2 regions of the Janthinobacterium tructae genome follow, and region 1 is predicted to be linked to the other one. Evidence: predicted binding sites of a transcription regulator. Region 1 holds the regulator's gene; the other holds the start of a gene.
What was found. Region 1 encodes LexA, which represses DNA repair genes until DNA is damaged. Its sites were predicted from a motif close to ACTGTATNNNNATACAGT; they were not measured.
Positions count from the first base shown of each region.

Region 2: the regulator LexA is predicted to act here: its motif matches at 5,189-5,206, upstream of imuA (translesion DNA synthesis-associated protein ImuA).

Region 1 is NZ_CP041185.1:2,667,774-2,675,088, forward strand. It holds gene FJQ89_RS11650 (DUF47 domain-containing protein) at 1-233, opposite strand, end outside; gene FJQ89_RS11655 (replicative DNA helicase) at 327-1,712, opposite strand; gene rplI (50S ribosomal protein L9) at 1,848-2,303, opposite strand; gene rpsR (30S ribosomal protein S18) at 2,331-2,621, opposite strand; gene priB (primosomal replication protein N) at 2,637-2,945, opposite strand; gene rpsF (30S ribosomal protein S6) at 2,966-3,355, opposite strand; gene lexA (transcriptional repressor LexA) at 3,632-4,267, shown strand; gene FJQ89_RS11685 (cystathionine gamma-synthase family protein) at 4,333-5,574, opposite strand; gene purF (amidophosphoribosyltransferase) at 5,618-7,141, opposite strand; gene FJQ89_RS11695 (CvpA family protein) at 7,180-7,315, opposite strand, start outside.
Region 2 is NZ_CP041185.1:2,829,234-2,836,548, forward strand. It holds gene FJQ89_RS28610 (CHAT domain-containing tetratricopeptide repeat protein) at 1-947, shown strand, start outside; gene FJQ89_RS12280 (hypothetical protein) at 990-1,340, shown strand; gene FJQ89_RS12285 (alpha/beta hydrolase family protein) at 1,406-2,164, opposite strand; gene FJQ89_RS12290 (glutathione S-transferase N-terminal domain-containing protein) at 2,234-2,938, opposite strand; gene FJQ89_RS12295 (Y-family DNA polymerase) at 3,030-4,517, opposite strand; gene imuA (translesion DNA synthesis-associated protein ImuA) at 4,447-5,157, opposite strand; gene FJQ89_RS12305 (putative Na+/H+ antiporter) at 5,375-6,640, shown strand; gene FJQ89_RS12310 (GNAT family N-acetyltransferase) at 6,836-7,315, opposite strand, start outside.

The DNA.
Region 1 (7,315 bases):
ATGTCGTCGCGGTCGATCGGCGTGATGAAGGTCTTGTGCAGCATTTCCACGGTGGCGTAGGTGACTTTGTCGGCCTGTTTCTCGATGCTTTCGATCGCATGCACGCGGTTTTCCAGGTCATCGAAATTGGTCATCAGGCCGAGCATTTCTTTAGCGCCCTTGACGCACAGTTCCGCGTGCTGGTTAAACAATTCAAAAAACTTGCCCTCAGTGGGCATCAAGCGTCCAAACATGTCATTCTCCGTTAAGCATTGAGTCGTGTTATTTACTACAGAAAGCCGCCCCGTATGAGGGGGCGGCCAATGGAATATCAGTGCTGCTGAGTCTTAGTCGCCTTGGTAAAGCGCCAGGCCACCACTGTAATTGCCAAATTTGGTGTACTGCCCCATGAAGGTGAGGCGGATGCTGCCGATCGGACCGTTACGTTGTTTACCGATGATGATTTCGGCCGTTCCCTTGTCTGGCGAGTCGGGGTTATACACCTCATCACGGTAAATGAACAGGATCACGTCGGCATCCTGTTCAATAGCGCCCGATTCGCGCAAGTCCGACATCACGGGACGCTTGTTCGGCCGCTGTTCCAGCGAGCGGTTCAGCTGCGACAACGCGATCACGGGACAACCGAGTTCTTTCGCCAGGCCTTTCAAGCCCCGTGAAATCTCGGAAATCTCCGTGGCGCGGTTATCGCCCGGGCTATTGGCCGACATCAGCTGCAAGTAATCGACGATGATCAGGCCCAGCTTGCCGCATTGACGCGACAAACGGCGCGAGCGGGCCCGCAATTCGATCGAATTCAAGGCCGGCGTTTCATCGATGTACAACTGGGCGTCGTTCATCTTTTGAATCGCATTCGTCAGGCGTGGCCAGTCTTCGTCGTTCAGGCGGCCCGTGCGCAGACGGTGCTGGTCGAGCTGGCCGACGGAACCGAGCATACGCATGGCCAGCTGGGCGCCGCCCATCTCCATCGAAAACACGGCCACGGGCAAGCCGCTGTCGATGGCCACGTTTTCGCCGATGTTGACGGAAAACGCCGTCTTGCCCATCGAAGGACGGCCCGCCACGATCACCAGGTCGCCCGGCTGCAGACCGGAGGTCATGCGGTCGAGGTCGATGAAACCGGTGGGCACGCCCGTGATTTCACTCTGGTTGTCGCGGCTGTACAGCTCGTCGATACGCTCGACCACCTGCGTCAGCAGGGGCTGGATGGCGGTCCAGCCCTGGGCGCCGCGCGCGCCTTCTTCGGCGATGGCGAAAATCTTCGATTCGGCCTCGTCAAGCATCTGCTTGACTTCCTTGCCTTGCGGGCTGAAGGCCGTGCCGGAGATATCGTCGGCGACAGTGATGAGTTTGCGCAGCACGCCGCGGTCGCGCACGATCTCGGCATAACGCCGGATGTTCGCGGCCGATGGCGTATTTTGCGCCATGGCGTTCAGGTAAGCGAGTCCGCCCACATCATCGGCCTTGCCGAGCTGGGTCAGGGTTTCAAAAACAGTAATGACATCGGCCGGTCTGGAGCCGTTAATCATCTTGACGATTTGCTCGAAGATGATGCGATGGTCATAGCGATAGAAATCCTCCGCATGCATGAAGTCGGCGATGCGGTCATATGCTGCATTGTCGCGCAACAGACCACCGATAACGGATTGTTCTGCTTCGATCGAATGCGGCGGAATACGGAGGGAATCCAGTTGCGGATCAGAGGGGGCGTTCATGGCGCGAATTATACCCGCTTCGGCGTGCTGGCAAAAATAAAGGGCTGAAATTGAGCGAAAAAAAGGCCACAAAAAAGCCGGGCGAACCCGGCTTTTCATCGTGCGGCAATGCTTGCGGGCCAGGCCCGCAGACAATTACGCGTTCGCGTCTGGTACGACAGCGATAACAACTTCCACGACCACGTCGGTGTGCAGAGCAACCGAAACGTTGTGCTCGCCAACGATCTTCAGCGGGCCGGTAGGCATGCGGATTTGTGCTTTTTCAACAGCAAAACCTTGCTTGGTCAGCGCTTCAGCGATGTCGAAGTTGGTGACGGAACCGAACAGACGGCCATCAACACCAGCTTTTTGAGCAACTTGAACGGTCAGGCCGCTCAGTTTTTCGCCCTGGGCTTGCGATGCGGCCAGTTTGGCGGCAGCAGCTTTTTCCAGTTCGGCGCGCTTGACTTCGAATTCAGCCACAGCGGTAGCCGTGGCACGACGTGCCAGGCGTTGCGGGATCAGGAAGTTACGTGCGTAACCGTCTTTGACTTTGACGACTTCGCCGAGGTTACCGACGTTAACAACTTTTTCTAACAGAATGATTTGCATAGTTCTTCTCCAGGAATATCTGACCGATTAAGCGTGGTGCAGATCGGTGTATGGCAGCAGCGCGAGGAAGCGAGCGCGCTTGATTGCGGTGTCGACTTGGCGCTGGTAGTGCGCTTTGGTACCGGTCAGGCGTGCTGGCATGATCTTGCCGTTTTCTTGGACGAAGTCTTTCAGCGTGTCGACGTCTTTGTAGTCGACTTGCTCAACGTGAGCTGCGGTGAAGCGGCAGAACTTCTTGCGTTTGAACAACGGGTTTTGCTGTTTGCGTTTTTCTTTAAGCTTGAGCTTATTTTTGTCGAACTTTTTACCGAATGCCATGTCAGGCTCCTGTATCTAAAATGCGCTAGTCGGGGTGACTGCACTAAAATCAATGATGTGAAACACCAAACTCTTGCTGTTGCGGCTCTTCCTGGCCAGGAAACCCGTGAACTGATACACCCCGCCCAAGCTTGCCTGACTGAACCGGCCTGATATTTCGCCAGCGGCTAGCGCGGCAACATCAAACTCGGTCAAACGGGCAATCCCTGCTTCCATCTGCTGCGAACTGTGTTGCAATACTGCATTCACAATCGGCAGCCCTGCCGGGGTATAGCGCAATATTTCGCGCTCGGCAATGATGGCGGTTACTTGTAGCTGGTTCAGCGCACGATCCTGGTCAAGAATTAAGCTGCTGCTGCGGCAGGAGCGGCTGCTGGTGCTTCGGTGCGGTGGCTTTTGGCCGCGTCTTCGCGTTGTACCGATTTCATCATCGGCGAAGGTGCTGTTTCAGCTTTCTTCATTTTAACGGTCAGGTGACGCAACACGGCATCATTGAATTTGAATGCTGTTTCCAACTCGACCAGGGTCTCGTTGTCGCATTCGATGTTCAGGCAGATGTAGTGTGCTTTAGGCAGCTTTTGGATCGAGTAAGCCATTTGACGGCGGCCCCAATCTTCCACGCGGTGAACCGAACCGCCGCGGGTGGTTACGCTGGCTTTGTAGCGTTCGATCATCGCGGGCACTTGCTCGCTTTGGTCCGGATGGACGATAAAGACTATTTCATAATGACGCATGCAAACTCCTTCAGGTCGGATTGATAATCGCCCACCCCGGCGTCAAGACGGGTGTGGGAAGGTCAGCCGAAGATTATAACCGCCTTTTGCAAACGTTTCAATCATTCCTTCAACAAGCGGCCCGCGCACGGAGCAGGCCAGGCGCTTTTTCCTGCCCATTCCAGTATTTCGCACGAAATTCGCGCAAATAACCGAAATCCCCTTGCATAGTGGGCGATACTGTACAAAAATACAGACTGTTCATATAGACAGCATTTTAGTATGCACCCACCGCTCATGATCAAGCTGACAGCACGACAAGAACAAATTCTGAACCTGATCAAGGACGCGATTGAAAACACGGGTTTTCCTCCCACCCGTGCCGAAATCGCCAATGAACTGGGTTTCAAATCGGCCAATGCGGCCGAAGAGCATTTGCAGGCCCTGGCCCGCAAGGGCGCGATCGAGATTTCGCCTGGCACCTCGCGCGGCATCCGCCTGATCGGTGCGGCAGCCGAAGCAGCGCCATCGAAGGTGCCGGCAGCGCTGCTGATGTCGCTGCCCCTGATCGGCCGGGTGGCGGCAGGCTCGCCCATCCTGGCACAGGAAAACCTGGAAGCGAGCTACAACGTGGACCCGGCCCTGTTCTCGGCCAAGCCCGACTTCCTGCTGAAGGTGCGCGGCTGGTCCATGCGCGACGCCGGCATCATGGATGGCGACTTATTGGCCGTCAAGAAGGTCGACAGCGCCAAGAACGGCCAGATCGTCGTGGCCCGCATCGGCGACGAAGTCACCGTCAAACGCTACAAGAAGACGGGTTCCGTCATCGAACTGCTGCCGGAAAACCCCGACTTCAAGGTCATCACCGTATCGCCGGAAGATGAGTTCGCCCTGGAAGGCCTCGCGGTAGGCTTGATGCGCAGCTGGCATTAAACCACCGCAGGTAAAAAGGGCCGCAACAGCATGACTGTTGCGGCCCTTTTCATTTGTCCGCCCGCTTAGGCATCGAGTGCCTGGCGGAAATCCTCGAGCAAATCGGCTTCATCCTCGATACCCACCGACACGCGGATCAAGGACTCGGCAATGCCCATGCTGGCTCGGCGCTCGGCACCCATCTCATAAAAGATCGTGTGAGCGACGGGAATGACCAGGGTGCGCGTGTCACCGAGGTTGCTCGCTGGAATAGCCAGATTCAGGCGATTCAGGAAATCGAAGCAATCGATGCCATCTTTTAATTCAAAGCTGAACAGCGAGCCATAACTGCGGAACAAGTCCGTCGCCAGCGCGTGCTGCGGGTGCGACGCCAAGCCAGGGTAATGCACGGCCGCCACGCGCGGGTCGGCGACCAGCATGCTGGCCAGCGCCAGGGCATTGGAACAGGTGCGGTCCATGCGCAAGGCCATGGTTTCCGCGCCGACGGCGATATGGTGCGCCGCTTCCGGACCCAGCGATGCGCCGAAATCGCGCAAAGCCTTGGCGCGGATTTGCGCGATGCCCCACTGCGCCGGCGCCGCTTTTTTATAATTGTCGAAAATGTTCGGGTACTGCGTCCAGTCGAACACGCCCGTGTCCGTCAAGCTGCCGCCCAGCGCATTGCCGTGGCCGCCGATGGATTTCGTCAGCGCATTGACCACCAGGCCCGCGCCCACCGCTTTCGGGCGGAACAGATAAGGCGTCGTCATGGTGTTGTCGACGATGTACAAAATGCCGCGTTCCTTGCACAAGGCACCGATCTTTGCCAGGTCGGCGATCTGCGTGCGTGGATTGGCGATGGTTTCCACGAACACGATGCGCGTGGCCGGCGTGATGGCGGCCGCCACATTGGCCACCTCGGTGGCGTCGACGAACGAGACGGCGATGCCCTGCCCCGTCACCGTCTGCCACAGGCTGTTGGTATTACCAAACAAAAAGGCCGACGACACCACATGGTCGCCCGCGCGCAGCAGCGACTGCACCACGGCGCCGATGGCGCCCATGCCGGTGGCGAAACACAAGGTGGCCACGCCATCTTCCATCTTGTTGACCTTGTCTTCCAGCGCGGACACCGTCGGGTTACCCTGGCGGCCGTAGCGAAAGCCCGGCTCCTTGCCCTGGAACACGGAAGCGAGCTGGCGCGCGTCGCTGTAGCCGAAGGCGACGGAGGTGTGCACAGGCTTGTGCAACGAGCCGTGCTCGATACCCTTGCGGCGGTCGTTATGCAGGATGGTGGTGGTAAAGCCGTAGTTTTTTTTATAGTTCATGATCGCGGAGAAAAAAAAGCCCGGCATCGGCCGGGCAGGTTACTTATGCTTCTGTCGTCGCCAGGTTCAGGTTCAGCTGGGAACGTGGCGTATCTTCCGGCGCTGCCGCCTTCGGATGGTGGCGCGCATATTCCAGGCGGTCCAGATATTCCTGCGACACGTCGCCCGTCACGTACACGCCATCGAAGCACGAAGCCTCGAAGTTCGTCAGTGCCGGATTGACGTCGGCAATCGCCTGCTTCAATGCGCCGATATCCTGGTACACCAGGTAATCGGCCGTGATTTCGCGGCACACTTCTTCCGTCGTGCGGCCATAGGCGATCAGCTCATCGCGCGTCGGCATATCGATGCCGTACACGTTCGGGTAAATCACCGGTGGCGCGGCCGAGGCGAAGATGACTTTCGTCGCGCCCGCTTCGCGCGCCATCTGCACGATTTCACGGCTGGTGGTGCCGCGCACGATGGAATCGTCGACCAGCAACACCACCTTATCCTTGAATTCGGACGGGATCGCGTTGAGCTTCTGGCGCACGGATTTCTTGCGCGCCGCCTGGCCCGGCATGATGAAGGTACGGCCGATGTAGCGGTTCTTGATGAAGCCTTCGCGGTATTCGAGGTTCAGCGCCAGTGCCAGCTGGATGGCGGCAGGACGCGAGGAATCGGGAATCGGCATGACCACGTCGATATGCACGTCCGGCAATTCGGCACGGATCTTTTCAGCCAGGTATTCGCCCATTTTCAGGCGCGTGGCGTACACCGAGGCGCCGTCGATGACGGAGTCGGGACGGGCCAGGTAGACGAATTCGAACACGCAGGGATTCAGGCTGGCATTGTCGGCGCACTGAGCGCTGTGCAATTTCTTGTCGGCATCGATGAAGACGGCTTCGCCGGGACCGATGTCGCGCACGAAGCGGAAGCCCATGCCTTCCAGGGCCACGGATTCGGAGGCGATCAGGTATTCGGGGCCTTGCTCCGTTTCATTGATGCCCAGGCACAGCGGACGGATGCCGTGCGGGTCGCGGAAGGCCAACAAGCCCACGCCGGCGATTTGCGCCACGGCGGCGTAGCCGCCCTTGACGCGGCGGTTCAGCACGGTGATGGCCTTGAAGATGGCTTCCGGGTCCAGGTTCAGGCCCGTTGTCGCTTCCTGGATTTCATGCGCCAGCACATTGAGCAGCACTTCCGAATCGGAATCGGTATTGATGTGGCGGCGGTCATTTTTGAACATTTCCTGTTTCAACTGTTCCCAGTTGGTCAGGTTGCCATTGTGCGCCAGGGTGATGCCGAACGGCGCATTCACATAAAACGGTTGTGCTTCCTCTTCGCTCGACGAACCGGCCGTCGGGTAGCGGCAATGGCCGATGCCCGTCGTGCCTTGCAACGAACGCATGTTGCGCGTACGGAAGACGTCACGCACGAGGCCATTGGCTTTGTGCATGGAAAACATACTGCTGTGATTGGTCGCAATCCCTGCCGCGTCCTGACCGCGATGTTGCAAGAGCAACAATGCATCATAGAGCAATTGATTGACAGGTTGATGGGAAACGACGCCGACGATGCCACACATGGTGTGCTCCTAAACTGTGCTACTGATTTTAAAAAAATTCAAAATTTCACATGCTGCGCGTAAGCGGCAGGCAGATAAGGCTTGATGGCACGCGCGCCCTGCTCCGCGAGCGGGCTGAGCAACGCATTTTTCCAGAATGACTGCTGCGGTATGGAAGTCATGCCGCACAAGATG
Region 2 (7,315 bases), 160 kb from region 1:
ACGAGCGCGCGCTGGCGCAGCGCATCGCCCGCCTGCGCCGCAGCGCGCAAGATCCGGGACTTGACGCGCGCGCCGATGCGCAGGCGCTGTATGCGCTGCTGCTGGCACCGGCCAGCCGGGAACTGGACGGCGCCACCTCGCTGTCGCTATCGCTGGGCGGCGTCTTGCGCTACCTGCCGTTCGCCATGCTGCATGACGGGCGCCGCTGGCTGGTCGAACGGCTGCCCGTCTCGCTGCATGGCGAACAGGCTGGCGCGCAAGAAGCGCCGCGCCGCGCGCCATCGCTTGCCCTGTTCGGCCAGACGCGCGCCAGCGGCGAACTGCCGGCCCTGCCCTTCGTGCAGCGCGAACTGCGCGCCGTGCAGGCGATCGGACACGCGGCGCGCATCCCCAGCCAGATCTACCTCGATGGCGACTTCACCGGCGCGGCGCTGCAGCGCGCACTGCCCGCCAACAGCAGCGTGCACATCGCCAGCCATTTCGTGCTGCGCTCGGGCGTGGGCGCGGACTCCTACCTGCTGCTGGGCGATGGCGGCAAACTCAGTCTGGCGGAACTGGCGCAGGACGGCTACCGCTTCGCCGGCCTGGACCTGCTCACCCTGTCGGCCTGCGAAACGGCCGTGCCGGCCGGCACCGATGCCACGGGACGCGAACTGGAAGGCCTGGCCTGGCTGGCCCGCCAGCGCGGCGCGCGCAATGTGCTGGCCAGCCTGTGGCGCGTGTCGGACCAGTCGACGGCCACCCTGATGGGCGATTTTTATGCGGCGCTGGCGCAAGGCAAGGGCAAGCCGCAAGCCTTGCGCCAGGCGCAGTTGCGGCAGATTCGCGCCGCCCGGCACGCCGTCACGGCGACGCGGGGCCTGACGCCGCTCGACGCCGCCGGCGGCGGCAGCGACGCGCGCGGCCATCCCTTCTACTGGGCCGGTTTCATACTGCTCGGCTCCTGAGCGCCACACGACGGAAGGCCGTTTTTGGTGTATGCTGGCGGCATGAACAATGACACCGACATCCAGCTCAGCGGCCCCTTCAAGGCCATCGACGGCTCCGGCCGTGCCCACGACATCAAGGCCATCCGCATCTTCGACGAAGGCTACGGCATCATCGACGTCTACGTCGATTTCGCCGCTCCGCTCGAAGCGGGTGCCTACAAGGACAAGACCCTGGTCGGCCACATCCTGGCCCGCTTGCGCAGCCTCGGCTACGTGGGCCCCGACTTCGGTCACGGCGACCTGGGCTTGCAAGACAAGAAACTGATCGTCCTGGAAGCGCCGGAAGAGTTTTCCGCCTTTGCAATCAGTAAAGGCTGGAAGGATCTTTCCGCAGAATTTGACGAGGACTGATCCGCTCTTCCCCATCTGCGCCGTACCCGCATCTTGCCGGTACGGCGTTTTTCATGGGCGGCGATTTATGCCAGGTAGCGCGCGCTCCAGGCGGCAATCACATTGGCGACATACGCCGCATCATCGCGCCCCGTCAACAAGTGATCGGCATCGTCGAGCGACACAAAGCTTTTCGGGTGCTTGGCGGCCGTAAAGATATCCATCGCGTTCGACAGGCTCACCGTCGTGTCGTTGGGCGCGTGCATCACCAGCAGGGCGCGGCGCAGGCCGGCGATGTGGGCCTTCAGGCTGTGGCTGCCCGCGTCGTCGACGAATTGCTGGCGGATGCGAAATGGCCGCCCTTCCAGCTGCACCAGCGCCTCGCCCTCGGCGGCAATCTGCTCCAGGTGCGCGCTGAACATGCGCGTCACGTAAGCGGGCGTGCTGGGAGCGGCCAGGGTCACCACGGCGGTTGCTTCCGGCACTTGCGCGGCAGCGGCCAGCACGGCGGCGCCACCCAGGCTGTGGCCGATCAGCAATTGCGGCGCAGCATGTTTTGCCCGCAAGAAATCGGCGGCGGCCAGCAGGTCGTCGACATTCGACGAAAAATTGGTGGCGGCAAACTCGCCCTCGCTGGCGCCCAGCCCCGTGAAGTCGAAGCGCAGCACGGCGATGCCGTGCTGCGTCAAGCCTTGCGCGATGCGCCGCGCGGCCAGCACGTCCTTGCCGCAGGTAAAACAGTGGGCGAACAGCGCGTAGGCGCGGATGGCGCCGTCGGGCGCGTCGAGGCGCGCCGCCAGCACATGGCCGTGCGCACCGGGAAAATCTTGCCGGGTGGATTTCATTGTCTCAGATCAAAGCTGCCGCGCAGCGCGGCCGATGGCGCATTGTAGCGCCGTCAGGCCACAGCTGTTTTAGCCACGCGATGGGATGTCGACACCCTTGATGACGGCAGGCCGGGCCAGGAAAGCGTCCAGCGCGCGCTGCACGTTGGGGAAATTGCCAAAGCCGACGAGCTCGCCGGCGCCATAGAAACCCACCAGGCAGCGCACCCACGGGAAGATGGCGATGTCGGCAATCGTGTACTGGCTACCCATGATCCAGTCGCGGCCCTGCAGGCGCTGCTCGAGCACGCCCAGCAGGCGCTTCGCTTCGCCAAGATAACGTTCCAGCGGACGCTTGTCTGCGTAGTCCTTGCCGGCGAATTTATGGAAGAATCCCACCTGGCCAAACATGGGGCCGATACCGCCCATCTGGAACATCAGCCACTGTATCGTTTCATAGCGCAGGCCCGCGTCCTGCGGCAGGAACTTGCCCGTCTTCTCGGCCAGGTACAGCAGGATGGCGCCCGATTCGAACAGCGCCAGCGGCTGGCCACCGGGACCGTCCGGGTCGAGGATGGCGGGAATCTTGTTGTTGGGATTGAGCGACAGGAAGGCGGGCGACAGCTGCTCGTTCTGCTCGAAACTGACCAGGTGCGGCTCGTACGCCAGGCCCAGCTCTTCCAGCAGGATCGAGACCTTGATGCCGTTCGGCGTGGGCAGCGAGTACAGCTGCAGGCGCTCGGGATGCAGTGCAGGCCATTTTTGGGTGATGGGGAAGTCGGAAAGTTGGGACATGGAAATCCTTATTCAAGTGGTTGACGCAGCGCAAGCAAGAAAGCAAGAAAGCAAGTATAGCCAAGCATGGCAGTTTCAGCAGGACAGCGCATCAGCCAAACAAGCCATGCAAAAACCAGCGCGGCGCGGCGTCTTCGCCGCTGCCGGCGATGCGTTCGCGGTAGACCCAGTAATGGGCGTGGTCGCGTCCTTCGGCAATAAAATAATCGCGCGCCTGCGACTGGCCCCACCAGCCCGCCTCGATGCGCTCGGCGACAGACACCATTTTCAAAGGCGAGCCATAAAAGGGCCGGTGCTCGCGCATCAACAGGGCGATGGGCTGGGCCAGCAGCCAGCCGGGACGGGGCATGCCGGGCAAGCCGGGCGGCAAGTCGGGCGCCGCGCTTCTTGAAACGGGCTTGGCCGGCAGCGGCAGCCACTGGTTGGCCGCTTCGGGCCGGTAATCGGCACGCGGCACTGCCTGCAAGACATTCTCGGCGCCCAGGCGCGCCACCAGCAACTCCATCAGGCGCTGGCGCTCCTGCGGCGTGCCGCCCGGCTCGGGAAACAGACTCTCACTGGGCGGCGCCATCGGCTGCACCTGCAGCGCTTCCAGGGTCAGGCCGATCACGGGTGCGTCCAGCACCAGCTGCGCCAGGCGCTCCTTGAGCAAACGCACCAGGTGCTCGTCGCGCCAGACGGCCTCGCCCAGCGCCAGGTCGATGACGGTGGGCGGGCGCGCCACCCTGCCCCGCTCGTGCGCCAGCAGCAACTGTATGCGCTCGACGGCAAATTGCCGCGCGCACAGCCAGCCCGTCATTTGCTGCAACAGGCGGCGCGCACCGAACAGCAGCGCGTCCGCGTGCTCGACGCGGTCGAACAATTCCAGGCTGGCGCGGAACGTGGGCGGCGCTTCGAGCCAGACGAACAGTTCCGTGCTGTGGCCATGCGCGTCGTCGAGCATCTCCAGCACGGCGGCGCCGCAGCGGCGCTGCAAGCCGGGCCGGGGCAAGTGGCGCAGCTGCCCCAGCGTGCGGCAGCCGATGCCCTCGAACCAGTCGAGCCAGGGGCGCGCAGGCGGCAGCAGGGCGCACGGCAGGCGGTCGAGGCGGCGCACCAGACTGGCCATGCTCAAGGTCCGGCCCCGGCGCGTACCGGCGCGCGCCAGCAGCCAGGCGCCGCGCGCCGTGGGGGCGCACGACAGCTGGGCCGTATAGCCCAGCGCGCGCAAGCTGGCCGCGATGTGCCGGCACAGGGCGCGCACGCCGCCGAACAGGCGCAGGCTGGCGCCCGCATCGACCAGCAGGGTCGCTTCTTCGCCCTGCGCCACCAGCGGCGAGTATTGCAGCAGCGCCAGCGCCACCGCTTGCAGGGCCTGCGCTTCCAGCTCGGGCGAGCGTTCATGCAGGCGCGCCTGCGGCGCCAGCATCAGCGCGCCGGCGCGGCGCATGCCCGGCCGGATGCCGGCCGCCCGCGCCAGCGGCGACAGGGCCATCACTTGCTCCTGCTCCAGCACCACGCCCAGCTGGTCAGCCGACCAGCGCGGGCAAAATACTTCGAGCGGAAGCCGGGGCAGGCACAGGCCGATCCAGAGTCGCATGGCGTAGCAATAATGAAGGAGGTTGCAGGGGCAGGAACAGGGGCGCGTCGCGCTGCGGTCCCCGGCGCTTGATGAAGCCGATCTCGATGCCGCCGGCGGCCGGCCGCACGGACAGGCGCAGCGGCGCGGGCGACGCATCCTGCGCGCCGTGCAAGGGGCGCAGCATGCAGAACAGGGTGTTGCCGCCTTGCGCGGCCAGGTGCAGCCGGCGCAGGCTGTCGGCGCGCACGTGCGACTGCCAGAACAGCAAGGCGCCGCAACTGCCGCTGCGCAAGATGTTTTCCGCTGCCCACAAGGCATCCTTGCTGCCGGCGCTTTTGAGCCACAGCAGTTGCGACGGCGCCAGACCCTGCGCGGCCAGGGCCAGCGCCTGCGGCGGATGGGGCGGCTGCAGCAGCACGATGGGCAAGCCCGGCAGCTGCGCCAGCGCGGGTGCCAGCAGCCGCAATTCTCCACTGCCCGGCTGCTGCACCAGCAGATCGATGAGGCTGCCGCTGGGCCAGCCGCCGCCGGGCAGTTGCGCGGACAGCGCGGCAAAGCCCGTGTCCAGGCAGCGCGTGGCGCCCTGCCCCAGCTGCGATGCGCGCCATAAAGACGGGTGCAAGGCTTCCGGCGAGGCCATCAATTGGGAATGTTGCATAAGTTGTTGTCTAACTGAAATCAAGATAAATACTGTATGCATATACAGTACTATCCACCCCTGCTTTTGGCAAGGCTTATCTGTCAGATAGCGTGCCCGGGACCGCTCCGCCATGTCCGAAAAACCCCGTTTTTGGCATCGATTGCTGTACCATAAGCACTCTCCTTACCGCCTGGCAAAGTACCAGTCGGCTCATTCCGTCCATAAGGAAACGCATTTGACCACCATCCAACTCATCAGCGCCATCGTCTTCGGCCTTGCGCTCATCCACACCTTCGCCGCCAAGTCGTTTGAAACCCTGGCGCAGCGCCATCCCCGCCACGGAGGGCTGCTGCACTTGCTGGGCGAAGTGGAAGTCGTGTTCGGCTTCTGGGCTTTCATCTTGATCATCATCATGGCCTTTGTCTCGGGCGGCGATGCGGCCATCGAGTATGCCGAATCGCGCCAGTACACGGAACCGCTGTTCGTCTTTGTCGTCATGGTGGTGGCCGCCTCGCGCCCCGTGCTCGACGCCGTGCAGCGCCTGCTCAAGGGCGTGGCGCGCGTGATGCCGCTGCGCACCGAACTGGCCCTCGTCTGGCTGGGACTGGCGCTCGTGCCCCTGACGGGCTCGATGATCACGGAACCGGCCGCCATGACCCTGGCCGCGCTGATGCTGGCGCCGCAAATCTTCCGTCCGGGCATCCCCGAATGGCTGAAATATGGCGCGCTGGGCGTGCTGTTCGTCAACGTTTCCATCGGCGGTACCCTCACTTCGTACGCGGCGCCGCCCGTGCTGATGGTGGCCACCACGTGGAACTGGGACAGCGCCTACATGGCCAGCCATTTCGGCTGGAAGGCCGCCATCGCCGTGCTGGTCAATGCCACGGGCGTGAGCATATTGCTGCGTAAATATCTGCACAGCAATACCTCCGATATCAAGCCGAAAGCCGGTGAAGTGGAAGCGCCGAAAGTGCCGCTGGCCGTCAGTCTCGTGCACATGATCGTGCTGGCCGGCGTGGTGGCCCTGGCGCACCATCCCGTGCTGTTCTTCGGCCTGTTCCTGTTCTTCCTCGGCTTCGTGCAGGCGTATGAGCGCTATCAAAGCCCGCTGATCCTGAAAGAGGGTTTATTGGTCGGCTTCTTCCTGGGCGGCCTGGTGGTGCTGGGCGGCATGCAGCAATGGTGGCTGCAACCCATCGTCTCCAGCCTGGAACCGCTGGCCCTGTTCTTCGGCGCCCTGGGCTTGACGGCAATCACCGACAATGCGGCCCTGACTTACCTCGGTTCGCTGATCGTCGGCATGACGGACGAAGCAAAATACATGCTGGTGGCTGGCGCCGTGGCCGGTGGCGGCCTGACCGTCATCGCCAATGCACCGAACCCGGCCGGCGTATCCCTGCTGCGCCGCGGCTTCAAGGATGAATCGATCGGCGCCGTCGGCCTGCTGGCCGGCGCCCTGCTGCCGACGGCCGTGGCGGCCCTGGCCTTCCTGGCGTTGTAGTCACCCCAGTGCGGCGGCCCCCCTGGCCGCCGCTTTAGAGCCTGTCCCAGTAGATGAATACATCCCCTGCTGGCGCCCCTCAGAAGCGGGGACTGCGTTGATCGTCGTCGCGTGGCTCGCCACGCGTCCTCCTCACGCCTTGTCCACACTCCTGATGAACTGCCAGCAGAAGACGCTCCCTACTGGGATAGGCTCTTAATCCCCTTCGTACACGAGGAAATGCAGCCGGTCATAAAACAGGCTGTAGGCATAGTCGAACGTGCCCACGCTGCGAAATCCCTTGTGCCGATACACGTGCAGCGCTTCGCTCTTTTCCCATACCGTCAAGCTGATGCGCGCGCAGCCCTTGCGGCTGGCCAGGTCGCGGATGGCATGGAACATTTGCCTGAATAAACCCTGACCCCGGTATTTCTCGTCGATGGCCAGGCTGCTGACGAAACAGTCGTCGGCGCGCGCATGTGCAAGCACGAAGGCGTCATACGCATCGTCGAGCGCCTTCATGTCGTCGCGGTAATATGAAACGGCGCCGCAGGCCTGAAACTCGTCCATCGTCGCGGCCGTGAAAAAGCCGATGAAGCGCCCATCCTCGTCATGCAAGCCATGGATGTGCGCCAGATACGGGTCGATGTTCTGCCGCCGCTGCAGTTCGACGAACTGCAGATTGAGTTTATTACC